Prochlorococcus marinus str. MIT 0919: one gene and its partner. The main gene of each other region encodes a partner of the protein of the gene in region 2 in a complex. Links are inferred from orthologs where the notes say so. Each region holds a gene or a part of one and is shown on either strand. Other genes may lie near its edges. The genes, in order: rpsG and tig.

Evidence for each region.
Region 1: the proteins of tig (region 2) and rpsG are in contact, whole or in part, in a crystal structure (PDB 3GTY), measured with the Thermotoga maritima proteins. The link is inferred for Prochlorococcus marinus str. MIT 0919 from one-to-one orthologs. Residues at the interface, in WP_004081061.1 of Thermotoga maritima: Glu122, Val124, Val129, Leu130, Tyr133, Glu188, Gly259, Ile262, Tyr263, Glu266, Ser270, Glu273, Gln274, Glu277, Arg308, Gln311, Ile312, Ser315, Tyr316, Glu325, Arg329, Arg336, Leu363, Phe366, Trp367, Arg373, Leu377, Arg381, Leu384, Glu387; in WP_004081843.1 of Thermotoga maritima: Lys34, Lys52, Lys55, Glu59, Arg62, Gln63, Glu66, Asn67, Lys69, Val71, Arg95, Ala109, Lys110, Lys111, Gly112, Arg113, Pro114, Glu117, Glu121, Ile124, Ala125, Tyr127, Asn128, Asn129, Thr130, Gly131, Lys135, Asp139, Arg142, Met143.

Annotation. Positions count from the first base shown.
Region 1 is NZ_CP114779.1:958,544-965,958, forward strand. Bases 4,682-7,415 are described here. They hold rpsG (30S ribosomal protein S7), read right to left. Parts: upstream 6,417-7,415; coding sequence 5,946-6,416; downstream 4,682-5,945. Other genes in these bases: fusA (elongation factor G), read right to left, coding at 4,682-5,851; rpsL (30S ribosomal protein S12), read right to left, coding at 6,451-6,828; gltB (glutamate synthase large subunit), read left to right, coding at 7,097-7,415. Also shown: pheA (prephenate dehydratase), read left to right, coding at 1-414; O5635_RS05370 (methyltransferase domain-containing protein), read right to left, coding at 411-1,334; O5635_RS05375 (LON peptidase substrate-binding domain-containing protein), read right to left, coding at 1,334-1,999; rpsJ (30S ribosomal protein S10), read right to left, coding at 2,060-2,380; tuf (elongation factor Tu), read right to left, coding at 2,534-3,733; more of fusA, read right to left, coding at 3,776-4,681.
Region 2 is NZ_CP114779.1:1,105,482-1,113,156, forward strand. The notes cover bases 15-3,008. They hold tig (trigger factor), read left to right. Parts: upstream 15-802; coding sequence 803-2,215; downstream 2,216-3,008. Other genes in these bases: O5635_RS06165 (aspartate-semialdehyde dehydrogenase), read right to left, coding at 15-641; clpP (ATP-dependent Clp endopeptidase proteolytic subunit ClpP), read left to right, coding at 2,276-2,908. In the rest of the region: more of O5635_RS06165, read right to left, coding at 1-14; ATP-dependent protease ATP-binding subunit ClpX, read left to right, coding at 3,022-4,383; O5635_RS06185 (DNA polymerase III subunit gamma/tau), read left to right, coding at 4,402-6,144; O5635_RS06190 (glycosyltransferase), read right to left, coding at 6,151-7,464; O5635_RS06195 (SpoIID/LytB domain-containing protein), read right to left, coding at 7,510-7,675. UniProt on the Bacillus subtilis protein: Involved in protein export. Acts as a chaperone by maintaining the newly synthesized protein in an open conformation. Functions as a peptidyl-prolyl cis-trans isomerase.

The DNA of each region.
Region 1 (7,415 bases), 140 kb from region 2 along the record:
CGTGCAGCAATAGGTTCTTCAAAAGCTGCTAGCGAAATAGGAGGTCTTAATCAAGTTGCATATCCAATTAATGATGTACCAGGAAACTGTACAAGATTCGTTTTTTTACAAAATATAAAAAATGAAACGCAAGGAGCAGTAGCTAGCATTGCATTTTCATTGCATTCGAATACTCCAGGATCATTATTAAATGTTCTAAAGTGTATTGCAAATTTAGGATTAAATATGAGTCGGATAGAATCACGCCCTTCAAAAAGAGAACTAGGTGAATATATATTTTTTATCGATATTGAAATAGATAATACATCAAGAGATATCAATGAAAAACTTTGCAAGGCATTAAAACCTCTTTGTGAAAATATAATTAATTTCGGCTCATATGAAAGCACTGAATTGAATTTAGAATCAATTTAACCTCTTGTCCTAAATACTCCAAATCTCATCAACCCGGTCGAAAAAGCCCATTGCATCAATAGAATAGTTGGAACCTCTCTAAGGCCTTGGTATAGCGATTTAGGCCCTAGATCAAAAAACACTTTTGGTCTTCTAATACCCTCTAATATTGAATCTTTCCAAGAAGGAATTGTAAATTTAGTCCAATCTTCCACTTCTACCAAACCTGCAGAGAAAGAACTATTCGACAAATTTTCTTTAAAGCCTTCAATGGAAGAAAAATGAGGATGAGACCATTGATGTAGTAATTGTTCAAGAACCATTTTTTCCATAAATGCAAAACTATTACTACTTTCCTCTCTTCTATTCCAATCAGCTACCGCCAGTATGCCGCCCGGACGTAATACCCTAAGCATTTCGTCTGCATAAAGTTGCTTATCAGGCATATGAGGGCCAGCTTCTACACTCCAGATTCCGTCAAAACTCCCGTTGGAAAAATCAAGATTAAGAGCATCCATAACCTGGAAACTACACATCAAATCATTTGGGGTTAACTGTCTAGCTCTTTGAACTTGCGCATTACTGATAGTTATTCCCAAGACATCAAAATTGTAATCTCTCGCCAAGATCCTAGAACTTCCTCCTATCCCACACCCAACATCCAAAATCCTTGACCCTTTGGGCAACTGATCAAGTCCGCTCCACCTTACCAATTGATGAACAAATTCAACTTTGGCTTGCTGAAAAGAAGTTTGATGAGGTTTTTGATTGTAGTAGCCAAGATGTATATGATCACCCCAAAGTTTCTCTAAAAGTTGATCATTAGTCCAAGAATCATATGCTTTAGAAACACTTTCTTTTGACTTATATTTTCTATTAGTTTTATTCCATAATAGGAATATTAAAAGAATTATTAATAATAAAAGAATCAAACTAAACATCAAGTACTGCTTGCCTCATCTGGGTTTTTCAAAGTATCTTTCAAAGCTGTTCGAGCAGCGAGTTGCTTTCGAGTTTGATCAAGCATCTCATACTCACGAAGAAGTCTTTTTGTAGTATCTTGAATTTCTAATAAATGCTGTTGCTCATTAGCTACGGGGCCCCCCAAATGAGCAGCAATCCAAAATGATAGCTCTCTAGGGATATCAGGCAATTCTTCAGGCAAATTCCTTTCAGAGTCAGTTAACTTTCCAGTAAGGGAAACAACATCTCGTAAAGCAGTTAAAACTTTTTCGGAGAGAATTTTTAATTCATTTTCATTTTCTACGGGATAATCATCTATCCATGTAACTAAAGCTGTATAGAAAGGGGCTTTCCTTGTTATCTCTAAAACTCTAAACCTTTGCTGTCCCAAAGTAATAATGTTACTGCGACCATCTTCTGAAGTTTGATGTTTAATTATTTCCGCACAACAACCAACTTCAGCAAGCCTTTTTGTGTTTGGATCAAATCTAACCACTCCGAAACGGCTATCGGCCTCTAGGACGCTCTTAAGCATCATTCTGTATCTTGACTCAAAAATATGTAATGGAAGGAACTCCTGAGGGAATAAAACAACCTCAGGGAGAGGGAATAACGGTAACTCCCTGACTGCAAGATCTGCCACAGGTAACCTCTCTACTGTAATAATCCTAATAAAATGTTCGGGATATTGAGGTTTTGCAATTTAGAGCTTAACTTCAATGTCTACACCACTAGGCAAATCAAGCTTCATCAAAGCATCTATTGTTTTGGCTGAAGGGTTATAGATATCAATAATCCTTCTATGAGTTCTTGTTTCAAAATGCTCTCTGGAATCCTTATCAACATGAGGGGACCTAAGAACACAATAAATTTTTCTCTTGGTTGGCAATGGGATAGGACCAATAGCAGTAGCAGCAGTATTATCTGCGGTCTCAATAATTTTTTCACAAGAAAGATCAAGCATACGCCTATCAAAAGCTTTAAGGCGGATTCTTATCTTCTGCTGTGCAATAGCCGTTGACATAAGGTTTCCTGCGAGCTTGCTCTATAAGAAGCAATAAAAGTTGATTTTCAAGGTTCAGAAAGAACTTTAAGAAGAACTGGACTTCTTAAATGACCAGCTTTCTAACTCTAAATGATTGCCAGGCAAAAAACCTAGCAATCATTTAGCAAAAGATCATTCAATAATCTTAGACACTACACCTGCACCAATTGTCCTGCCTCCTTCACGGATAGCAAATCTCATCCCTTGCTCAATAGCCACAGGGCAGATAAGTTCTCCAGTCATTTTAATTCTGTCCCCTGGCATAACCATTTCAACATTACTTCCATCATCACCCGTAAAGGCTGTAATTTGTCCGGTAACATCAGTAGTTCTTATATAAAACTGAGGTCTATAACCAGCAAAGAATGGAGTATGTCGTCCGCCTTCCTCCTTCTTTAAAACATAAACTTCGCCTTCAAACTTGGTATGAGGTGTAATAGAACCTTTTTTGACTAAAACCATACCTCTTTCAATATCTTCCTTTTGAATACCACGAAGAAGTAATCCAACATTGTCACCAGCCATTCCTTCGTCTAGCAGTTTCCGGAACATCTCAACTCCAGTAACTGTTGTCAAACGAGTCTCTTTGATGCCAACTATCTCAACTTCCTCACCAACCTTTACTTTGCCTCTTTCGATTCTTCCAGTTGCAACTGTTCCTCTACCTGTAATAGAAAAGACATCTTCTACTGCCATCAAGAAAGGCTTGTCAACTTCTCTTTCTGGCTCTGGGATTGAATCATCCACAGATTTCATCAATTCATCAATCTTCTCTTCCCATTTAGAATCGCCTTCTAAAGCTTTTAGAGCTGAAACTTGAACTACAGGAATATCATCGCCTGGGAAGTCATAACTACTTAGGAGCTCACGAATCTCCATCTCTACAAGTTCAATCATTTCTGCATCATCAACCATGTCACATTTGTTCAAAGCAACAACGAGTGATGGGACTCCGACCTGTTTAGCAAGGAGAATATGCTCTTTCGTTTGTGCCATTGCACCATCAGTTGCAGCAACAACGATAATTGCACCGTCCATCTGAGCTGCACCAGTGATCATATTTTTCACATAGTCAGCATGACCTGGGCAGTCAACATGGGCATAGTGGCGCCCATCTGTTTCATACTCAACATGAGCGGTGTTAATTGTGATACCACGCTCTCGCTCTTCAGGAGCACCATCAATATCTCCATAATCTTGAGCTTGGGCTTGACCCTTTTTAGCTAAAACATTTGTAATAGCTGCAGTAAGGGTTGTTTTGCCATGGTCAACATGACCGATAGTGCCAATGTTGACGTGAGGCTTGTTTCTTTCGAACTTCTCGCGGGCCATTTGTTTAAAGAATCAGGGAAATAATAGTTGATTGTGTAGAGATCAGGAATTGCCCTGATTCTTGGAAATAATCGCTTCAGCGACATTACGAGGAACTTCCTCGTAATTACTGAACTCCATTGAGAATACACCCCGACCTTGCGTCATGGATCGAAGCTGGGTGGCATAACCGAACATTTCAGCCAAAGGCACTTTTGCCTGAACTTTAGATTGTCCTTCATCAATGGACTGTCCTTCAACCTGTCCTCTTCTAGAGGACAGGTCCCCAATAATAGAACCTAAGAAATCCTCTGGGACTTCTACTTCCACTTTCATCATTGGCTCAAGAAGTACAGGATTACATTTTTTGACGCCATCTTTAAAAGCCATTGAGCCGGCAATCTTAAATGCCATTTCTGATGAGTCAACATCATGGAAAGAACCATCTACCATGGTGACCTTGACATCAATCAGCGGGTATCCAGCAAGGACACCAGACTCACATGTTTCTTTCATACCATTAGAGGCTGGACCGATATATTCCTTGGGCACAACCCCACCAACAATTTTATTAACAAATTCAAAACCAGAGCCTGGTTCCCCAGGTTCCATTTCTATAACAACATGACCATATTGACCTTTTCCTCCTGTCTGACGAGCATATTTACCTTCACCTTTAGAGCTTGAACGAATAGTCTCTCGATAGGAAACCTGGGGTGCACCAATATTTGCTTCAACTTTAAATTCTCTCAACATTCGATCAACAAGAATTTCAAGATGTAACTCACCCATACCTGCTATTACAGTCTGGTTGGTTTCTTGATCGGTACTGACTCGGAAAGTAGGGTCTTCTTCTGCTAAGGAAATAAGTGCTTTGGAAAGTTTTTCCATATCGCCTTTTGTTTTAGGTTCCACTGCAACTGAAATAACAGGCTCAGGAATAAATAATGTTTCTAAAACTATTGGATCGTCAGTAGTACACAAAGTATCCCCAGTAGTTGTATTTTTTAAACCCAATACAGCTCCTAAATCTCCAGCTCTAAGCTGATCTACTTCTTCTCTATCATCTGCTTTTAATACAACCAATCGAGAAATACGTTCTTTCGCATCTTTTGTCGAATTCAGAACATAACTTCCCTTTTCCAATACTCCGGAGTACATCCTCACGAATGTCAGCTTCCCATAGGGATCTGCCATAACCTTAAAAGCTAATGCGCTAAATGGTTCGGAATCATCAGAAGGACGACTGGCTTCCTTACCATTAGGCAAAAGACCTTGTATGGGTGGTACATCTACAGGTGCAGGAAGATAGTCAACTACTGCATCAAGAACTAATTGAACCCCTTTATTCTTAAAGGCAGAACCACATAACAAAGGAACCAAACCATGTTTTAAAACTCCTTCTCGAATCCCTCGTTTTAATTGTTCTTCAGTAAGTTCTCCATTCTCGAGAAAGTGTTCAATTAATTCTTCATCATTCTCTGCAACTGTTTCCATTAACTTAGCTCTCCATTCAGCTGCCTGAGATGACATATCTGAAGGAATTTCTGCCTCCTCAATATCTGTGCCTAAGTCATTTTTGTAGATATATGCTTTATTTCCGACAAGATCAATAATTCCCTTGAGCTCTCCTTCAGCACCTATTGGCAATTGAATTGGTGCAGCATTTGCTTTCAATCGATCTTTAATTTGTTCATAAACCTTTAGAAAATCTGCCCCAGTTCTATCCATCTTATTTACAAAGACCATCCTAGGGACTGAATATCTATCAGCTTGGCGCCAAACGGTCTCAGACTGGGGCTGGACTCCGCCTACTGCACAAAAAACTGCTATCACACCATCGAGCACCCTCATTGACCTTTCGACCTCGATAGTGAAGTCAACATGGCCAGGAGTATCAATAATATTGATCCTGTGATCCTGCCAACTCGTTGAAATAGCAGCGGCTGTAATCGTGATACCTCTCTCTCTCTCCTGAGCCATCCAATCAGTAACTGCTGCACCATCGTGCACTTCACCAATTTTGTGAACAACTCCTGAATAAAAGAGAATCCTTTCAGTAGTAGTGGTCTTTCCAGCGTCTATGTGCGCTGCAATACCAATATTTCTTACTCGTTCTAAAGGAAAGGGGCGAGCCACAATCAACGCTCCGTAGGAATATTAAAAAAGGGGATGTGACTCTACAGGTCAGCAGGCAAAAAATGGAAGTTTTTCATCGCTATATGGAGAAAACTCAATAACGGTAATGGGCAAAAGCTTTATTAGCTTCTGCCATTTTATGGGTCTCTTCCCTCTTCCTGACTGCACTGCCAGCTTCATTAGCAGCATCCATAAGTTCACCAGCAAGTTTGTGAGCCATGCTCCTGCCATTTCTGGATCTAGAAAAGTTGACAAGCCATCTCAAGGCCATTGCAGTTCCTCTTTCCTGTCTTACTTCCATCGGCACTTGATAAGTTGCTCCACCAACGCGTCTGGCTCTAACTTCAACTAAAGGAGTCGCATTTTTTACAGCCGTTTCAAATAATTCAATTGGATCGTTACCAGTTCGTTCATTAATCAAACCAAAAGCCTCTGACAAAATCCTTTGAGCAGTTGATTTCTTGCCATGCTTCATAAGCCTCGCAATCATCATTGTTGCCAAACGATTATTAAATTGTGGGTCTGGCAAGACTGGCCTTTTCTCTGCCGCGTTACGTCTAGACATAAGTGATTTTTAAATTTGAATAATTGAGTGAAAATTAATCTTTTTTAGGGGACTTAGCACCATACTTAGATCGTGATTGCCGACGATCTTTTACACCTGCTGCATCCAATGTGCCACGAATAATGTGATAACGAACTCCGGGTAAGTCTTTGACTCTCCCTCCTCTAAGCAATACGACGGAGTGCTCCTGAAGGTTATGACCAATGCCAGGTATGTAGGCTGTTACTTCGAACCCAGAAGTCAATCGCACACGTGCGACCTTTCGCAACGCTGAATTGGGCTTTTTAGGAGTGGAAGTATAGACCCTAGTGCAAACACCTCTTCGCTCTGGGCAAGAGCGCAGTGCAGGTGACTTGGTCTTACGAGTGAGCCGCTTACGCTCAGATCTAATTAGCTGTTGAATGGTTGGCATCGACGATTGGCATGAGGCCAGGAAATGGACCTTTATTCACAAACTTCCACATTACTCGGTCAACCTCCCTAAATAACAATTTTTCTAATTTAAATTGATCAAAAGCACTTATGTTCATAAAGGGCTATTAATTTAAGTAAGCCACTAGAGAATTATTTGGAGCCCTCACAGCGTCAAATAATTTCTTTAACAGGCTTATAGGATCATTTGATACGCCTAGCACTGCTTTTCGATTTGTTTCCCTCAAGCAGACAGTTTAGTTGAATTTATGCCTCTCGACTCCTGTAGTACTAATTTCCCCTACTGCGATAGCAGCTCCCCAGAAGCCTTAACCGGGGAAAGAGATGCTTGTGGAGTTGGGTTCCTAGCGCAGATTGATGGCAATCCAAGTCATTGGGTCTTACAACAAGCTCTACGCGGATTGGAATGCATGGAGCATAGAGGGGGCTGTGGAGGGGATAGTGATTCTGGAGATGGCGCAGGAATTTTATGTGAAATACCTTGGAAATACCTTGAAAATATTTGGCCTTCAGTAAGACTAAGCAATGATAGAGCCTATGGTCTTGGTATGGTTTTCATGCCATCTC
Region 2 (7,675 bases):
GAATTTGCTGCTAAAGGTGAATTATGAAGAAAAAGGTTAAACGCTAAAGAATATGGAAGTACCTCACTTTTAACTTCTTTGTCATTCAAAACCTTTTGAGTTAAGTTTTTAAGTTCTGACATTGCTTTAGCACCAGCACCACTAGCAGACTGATATGTAGAAAGAACAACTCTTTTAATAGGAATCAAATCTGATAATGGCTTCAAAACAACAGTGAGCAAAATAGTTGTGCAATTAGGATTTGCAATCAAGCCCTGATGATTAAATGCATCTTCTGGATTAACTTCTGGAACAATTAAAGGAACATCATTATCCATTCGAAACGCACTGGAATTATCAATAAGAATTGCTCCGGAATCTTTAATAGCTTCTCTCCATTGCCTTGATATTGATCCACCGGCAGAGGCAAAAACCAGATCCAAACCGTTAAAACTACTCACTGCAACCTCTTCAATACTGAGAACTTGCGCTTTCCAAAACCTTTTTTCACCAGCCGATCGAGAAGAAGCAAGCAATCGTAAATTATTAATCGGAAAAGATCGGGCCTCTAACAAATCCAATAATTCCTGCCCAACCGCACCAGTAGCCCCTAGTACAGCAACGTTCAAAGGTCGATCAGGTAAACAATTTTTCAAAGACAAATGTGGTAGAACGAAAATTTTTGATGAACTTAAAGATAAAAATCTTTGAAAAAACCACTCAAAGATCTTCAGAAAATCTATAAAGGAACGATAGCTTTTAATAGTTTGCCTAACTCTTTCTTAATGTAATGAGCTAATGGGCTTCGTTTCTTAGTTAACCAATGAGCAATTCAACAGTAAAAGTAACAACCAAACCCCTGCCAGAGAGTCGATTAGCTGTTGAGCTGGAAATTCCTGCAGAACAATGCCAAAACAGCTTTAAAGAAGCTTTGTCGAGATTAAGCAGATCAGCCAACCTTCCAGGGTTTAGAAAAGGCAAAGCACCACAAGCAGTTCTGCTTCAGCAAATTGGAACAAAAAGAATCCAAGCATCGGCTTTGGAAAAACTGCTAGAAAGTGTCTGGAGCAAGGCTTTGAAAGATAACGATATAGAGCCTTTATGTGAACCTGAATTAGTTGGAGGTTTTGAGGCTTTATTAAATGGTTTTAACCCCAACTCAAATCTTTTGGTCACCTTAGAAACTGATATATCTCCAATCCCAAAGCTAAAAAATACCAAAGGACTCTCAGCGGAAGCAGAAACAATTGTCTTTGACGAAAAAAAAATTGACGAGATTTTAAAGCAATCTCAAAAACAGCTTGCAACCCTAATTCCAATTGAAAGTAGAGCGGCAAAAGCAGGTGATATTGCTGTAGTTAGTTTTGAAGGGAGCTTCGTAGATAATGACAATCCAATTGAAGGGGGTAAAAGTGAGTCTATGGATATTGAGTTAGAAAAAGGAAAAATGATTCCAGGGTTTATAGAAGGAATTATAAATATGAAAATAGATGAAAAAAAAGAAGTGACATGTGAATTCCCTAAAGATTATCCCCAAGAAGATGCAAAGGGAAGGAAAGCGAGTTTTAAAATTCATCTTAAAGCTTTAAAAGAAAGGGAGTTGCCACCCTTAGATGATGCTTTTGCAAAACAAACTAGTGAAAAGTCCAATATGAAAGATCTAAGGATTGAGCTAGAAGAAAGGCTAAAAAAAGATGCTATTAAAAAAACTTCTCAAAACCGTCAAGAAGCGCTTTTAAATGAACTTATTAAAGAACTAGAAGTGGAGCTTCCGAAAACACTTATCAATCAAGAGATACGCAATCTCATTGAACAAACAGCCAGGAACTTTGCGGAACAAGGAATAGATGTGAAGTCAACTTTTACCAGTGAACTTGTAAATAAATTAATGGATTCTTCAAAACCTGAAGCTATCGATAACCTTCGTCGTCACTTTGCATTAAATGCACTGGCAAAACAAGAGAGAATTGAAATTTCTGATCAAGAAGTAGAAAAGAAGTTCAAAGAAGTTCAGCGTGACTTAGCTAAAGAGAAAAATATAGACTTAAAAAGATTAAAAGACGCAGTATCTGAAGATCTACTTCATGAAAAACTCTTACTTTGGCTTGAGGAAAACAACACAATCATTGAAAAGACCTCAGACAAACCATCAAAAGCTAAGAACTCTAGTTCCAAATCCAGTGAAGGAAAAAGCTCAAAATCAAAAATAAAGGCTGATAAATCTCCTAATTCATAATGTAGGTTTTAGATTATTTCCATTCAATCATCAAAACCATTCACCCGGCCCACTAAGAAAATGAAGCATCCTATAAATAATTTTTGGCAAGGAGTGTATCCATTATCAGGCCCTGGAGTACTGCCAACTGTAGTCGAGCAATCTGGCAAAGGTGATAGAGCCTTTGATATTTACTCTCGCCTTCTCAGAGAAAGGATCATTTTTCTTGGAACTAATGTAAATGATCAAATTGCTGATGCATTAGTTGCTCAAATGCTTTTTCTTGAAGCTGAAGATCCAGAGAAAGATATTCAACTCTACATAAATTCTCCGGGAGGTTCTGTAACAGCGGGGCTAGCTATCTACGACACAATGCAACATGTTAATCCTGACATAGTTACTATCTGCTATGGCTTAGCCGCAAGCATGGGTGCTTTCTTATTGTCTGGGGGAACTAAAGGTAAAAGGATTTCTCTACCAAACTCAAGAATAATGATTCATCAACCTTTAGGCGGTGCACAAGGACAAGCAGTAGAAATTGAGATTCAAGCCAAAGAAATTCTTTTTCTTAAAGAAACCTTAAATCAACTCCTTGCAGAGCACACAGGTCAACCAATCGATAAAATTTCTGAAGACACTGACAGAGACCACTTTCTTTCCCCGCAAGAAGCGGTTGAATATGGCCTGATAGACAAAGTAATTAACAGCAACTAACTAAATAGGAATCATTAAGGAAAGCTGACGAAGCAGCAATTACTAACGATCCTATAAATAGGAGCTAACTTACTAGTCAGATCCTTTAACACTTTCAAACTCTTCTATTCTCGATGGCAAAATTTGAAGCCCATCTAAAATGTTCTTTTTGCGGAAAATCCCAAGAACAAGTTAGAAAGTTAATTGCAGGTCCAGGGGTATACATCTGCGATGAATGCATAGACCTTTGCAATGAGATCTTGGATGAAGAGTTAATCGATAATCAAGGGAAAAATAGGGAAACAGTTAATGCATCTAATAAAAATCAACCCGCAGTATCAAATACCAGTAAGCCTGCACCTACATTGGCTTCTATTCCCAAACCAATAGAAATCAAGGATTTCTTAGATAAGCAAGTGGTTGGGCAAGAAGTCGCCAAGAAAATACTTTCGGTAGCTGTCTACAATCATTACAAGAGACTTGCTTGGCAAGGGGATAGTCCAGACGAAAAAGACCTCACTACAACAAGATTGCATAAATCCAATATTTTGCTAATTGGTCCTACTGGTAGTGGTAAAACCCTTCTTGCTCAAACACTTGCAGAACTATTAGATGTTCCATTTGCTGTTGCAGATGCCACTACATTGACGGAAGCAGGTTATGTCGGAGAGGACGTTGAAAATATTCTGCTGAGGCTATTACAAAAAGCGGACATGGATATTGAACTTGCTCAAAGAGGAATTATTTATATTGATGAAATAGATAAAATTGCCCGTAAAAGCGAGAATCCATCAATAACAAGAGATGTATCAGGCGAAGGAGTTCAACAAGCTTTACTAAAAATGCTAGAGGGAACAGTTGCCAATGTTCCTCCTCAAGGTGGCAGAAAGCATCCATACCATGACTGCATTCAAATTGATACAAGTCAAATACTATTTATCTGTGGAGGGGCATTTGTTGGCTTAGAAGATATCGTCCAAAAAAGATTAGGGCGCAATTCAATAGGTTTTATTTCAACTGATAATCGGGGTCAAACTAATTTAAATAGAGAAATGGAATTAAATCAGACTCTTAACAATCTAGAACCTGATGATTTGATTCGTTATGGACTTATTCCTGAGTTCATTGGAAGAATGCCTGTTACAGCAGTTTTAGAGCCATTAAATTCAAAAGCACTTGAGGCAATTTTAAAAGAACCAAGGGATGCAGTAATTAAACAATTTAGAACTCTAATGAGTATGGATAATGTGAAATTAGATTTTGATGAAAGTGCTGTATCTGCAATTGCCAGCGAAGCTTTTAGAAGGAAAACTGGTGCACGTGCATTAAGAGGAATTGTCGAGGAATTAATGGTTGATCTTATGTATAAACTCCCATCTGAAAAGAATGTCAGTGATTTTACAATTACAAAAAAAATGGTGGATGAAATGATTACAGGTGGGAAAGTATTAAAGCTGCCTTCAAAAGAAGGAATCAATCATAAAGAGTCTGCTTAATTAAAAATCCAACAATGCATGAGCAATCATTATTTACCTCTGCACCAAAAATATCGGCCTCAACGTTTTGATGATTTAGTTGGTCAGGAATTAATAGCGACTACGCTCAAGCAAGCACTTATTAGCAAAAAAATAGCTCCTGCATACCTTTTTTGTGGTCCAAGAGGTACTGGGAAAACCTCTAGCGCAAGAATTCTTGCCAAGTCACTTAATTGCCTTAATGGCGATCAACCAACTATTTCTCCTTGTGGAAGTTGCAACTTATGCAAAGCAATCTCTAATGGGAATGCTCTAGATGTCATTGAAATTGACGCTGCTTCTAATACGGGAGTAGATAATATTCGCGATCTAATTGAAAAATCTAAATTTGCTCCAGTTCAAGCGAGATGGAAAGTTTATGTTATTGACGAATGTCATATGCTTTCGACCGCAGCATTTAATGCTTTACTAAAAACACTAGAAGAACCACCCACAAGAGTTGTTTTCATATTAGCCACTACTGATCCGCAACGTTTGTTAGCAACAATAGTCAGTAGATGTCAAAGATTTGATTTTCGTCAAATCTCACTTGAAAACTTAATACAACATTTACAAGTAATAGCTGATAAAGAAGAAATCAGAATAGATGAAGAATCCATTTCATTAATAGCTAAACGTTCACAAGGAGGTTTACGAGACGCTCAAAGTCTTCTTGATCAATTAAGTCTCTTAACTCAACCTTTAACAATAGAATCTGTATGGGAGTTTCTTGGAGAAGTTCCAGAAGAAAAGTTATTAGATCTTACTTGTTCAATCACAAATAATGACCCAGTAAGATTATTAAAGACTTCTAAAGAAATGCTAGATAATGGCAATGAGCCTATGGCAATTCTCCAGGGCTTAACATCGATCTTAAGGGATTTAATAATACAAATTACTTCCTCTAAACATCAATATTTATGCACGATATCTAAAGAATCTATTCCAAGACTTGAAGAAGTTGCCAGTCAAACTAATTTAGAAAAAGCATTACAATGGCAATTACATTTAAAAGGAGCTGAGACTCAACTTCGTCACAGTGCTCAACCACGACTTTGGCTAGAAGTAATTCTCTTAGGGATGCTTGCTAAGCAAGTTGAAAAAACTGGAGAAGTCAAAAAAGATTTGTTACCCAGGAAATTTAAGCAGCAAGAAAAATCATTATCAATAGACACACACGAAAAAAAGAATCCGATTGATAAAGACATGAATGATACATATGAATCTCCTATAGAGAAAACAGATGAAGCAATTAATCCATCAGTTCCCAGTCAAAATATAAAAGAGATTTGGGAAGAAATTCTTGCACAAATTGAATTGCCATCAACAAGAATGCTTTTATCACAACAAGCAGAATTAATTCACTTATCAGAAAATCAAGTAGAAATTAGGGTATCAAATAATTGGCTGGGGATGATACAGAGTCGCAAGAAGGTTTTAGAAAAATCAATCCTGAAAGTTTTAGGTGACTCAAGACAAATCATATTAAGTTCACAACAAGTGACAGCAAAGCCTATCGAATCAAGAGTTGAAAAGGATAAAAATGTAAATGTTAATAATCAGCAATTAATAGTTAAAAAAGAAATTAAAAATACTGATTCCAAAATTAATTCAAATTATTCTAAAAATGACCTTACAAAGAATTACAAAAAAAATCCTGATTATGATAATAATATTGATAGCAGCACAGAGCAATTTGCAAATTTCTTTAATGGCGAAATTATAACTGTAGAAGAAGACTAGTTTTAATTAAGCCCCACTATGGTTTGTTTTACTCCAAACCAATACCTTTGGCATTAAAGCCATCTTAATGGAAACCCAGGGTATCACTATAAACCAATGAACCAAATATATAACAGCAGCAACTAGACGAAAAAATCTCGGTGATGGTAACTCTGGTCCCTCAACTTTTCGTCTACAGCCACGAAAATAAGCAACACCTGAAACTGTAAATGCAATTAAAGAAAAAGGCCAGTACAAAGGCATTGAGCTTTTTAAAAAAGCAATAATTAAGTCAAAGAAAGAGACTATAGGTAAAACATATTGCAAGGAAAAAAAGCAAAATAAATCAAGCTTTTTAATAAAGTTTATTTTAGTTGAAATAAGGAATGGAAAATAATCAAAAAATCTTTGCAAACCTCCCTCTGCCCATCTATTTCTTTGTAACCAAAGAGAGGAAATAGTTTCCACTGCCTCTTCTTGAATAGGTGGGTTCCAAAGCAAACCCACATTAGCTCCAGCAATCAATAATCGGAAACTTAAGTCAAGGTCATCAGTAACAGTATCTTCATTAAAGCCACCACAATTATTCAACATATTTCTATTTAAAAGTTGACCATTTCCTCTTAATTCAACAACTCCTCCAGAGAATAAACGTCCTTGCTGGATAACAGCATCCATTGCCATCTCCATAGATTGGCAAAGAGTAAGTAGATTATTTTTGGCATTAGTGACTGACTTTCTCAATTGAACTGCTGACCATCCATGTTGTCTTGCAAAAGGAACAAGCCTTAATAAAATATCGACGTCAAATTGAGCATCTGCATCTAGGATAAAAACCCAATCCCCTCTTAATTGCGATAATGCTTCATTGAGAGCACCTGACTTGCCACCACCAGAAGATCGCGAACGATTTAAAACCTTTAAATCTGGGAAAGATTTCTTCAGTTGAATCAATAAAACAGCAGTCTTATCTTTACTACCATCATCAACAATCATGATTGTTAGCTTATCTTTTGGATACCTAATATTCATCAACCTCTTAACTAATCTATCAACAACATTTTCTTCATCTCTTGCAGATATTAATACATCAACAGAAGGAAGCGATGCATAATCATCTTCATCAAAAGGCATTAACTGCGACTCATAAAACCGTTGATCTTTTTGTTTTAAAACAATTCCTATAGCATATATCCCTAAAAAAAGAGCAATCAAAATTGCAGGCAATAATCTTATTGATGAAGGAATCAAATAAGGGATTAAACCCACAACAAAACAACAAGACAAGAACAAGACAGTCTTGTACCGGCGGTTTCCTTCATTAACAGCAGCAAAGGCCATGGAAATACCGCATCTACATGGTGACTTTAAGTGCTCTTTTCATAACTACCTGAAAGATTCATAAGTTGTTCCTGGGTAATAATGCTGAAGGATTTTCTGTGTAGACCAACCTCTAAGAGCCAAATCAATTGCCCCAGCTTGAGATAAACCTGAGCCATGACCAAATCCTCCACCGAGGAATTGCCAACCACCTTCTCGTTGGTTGTCAACA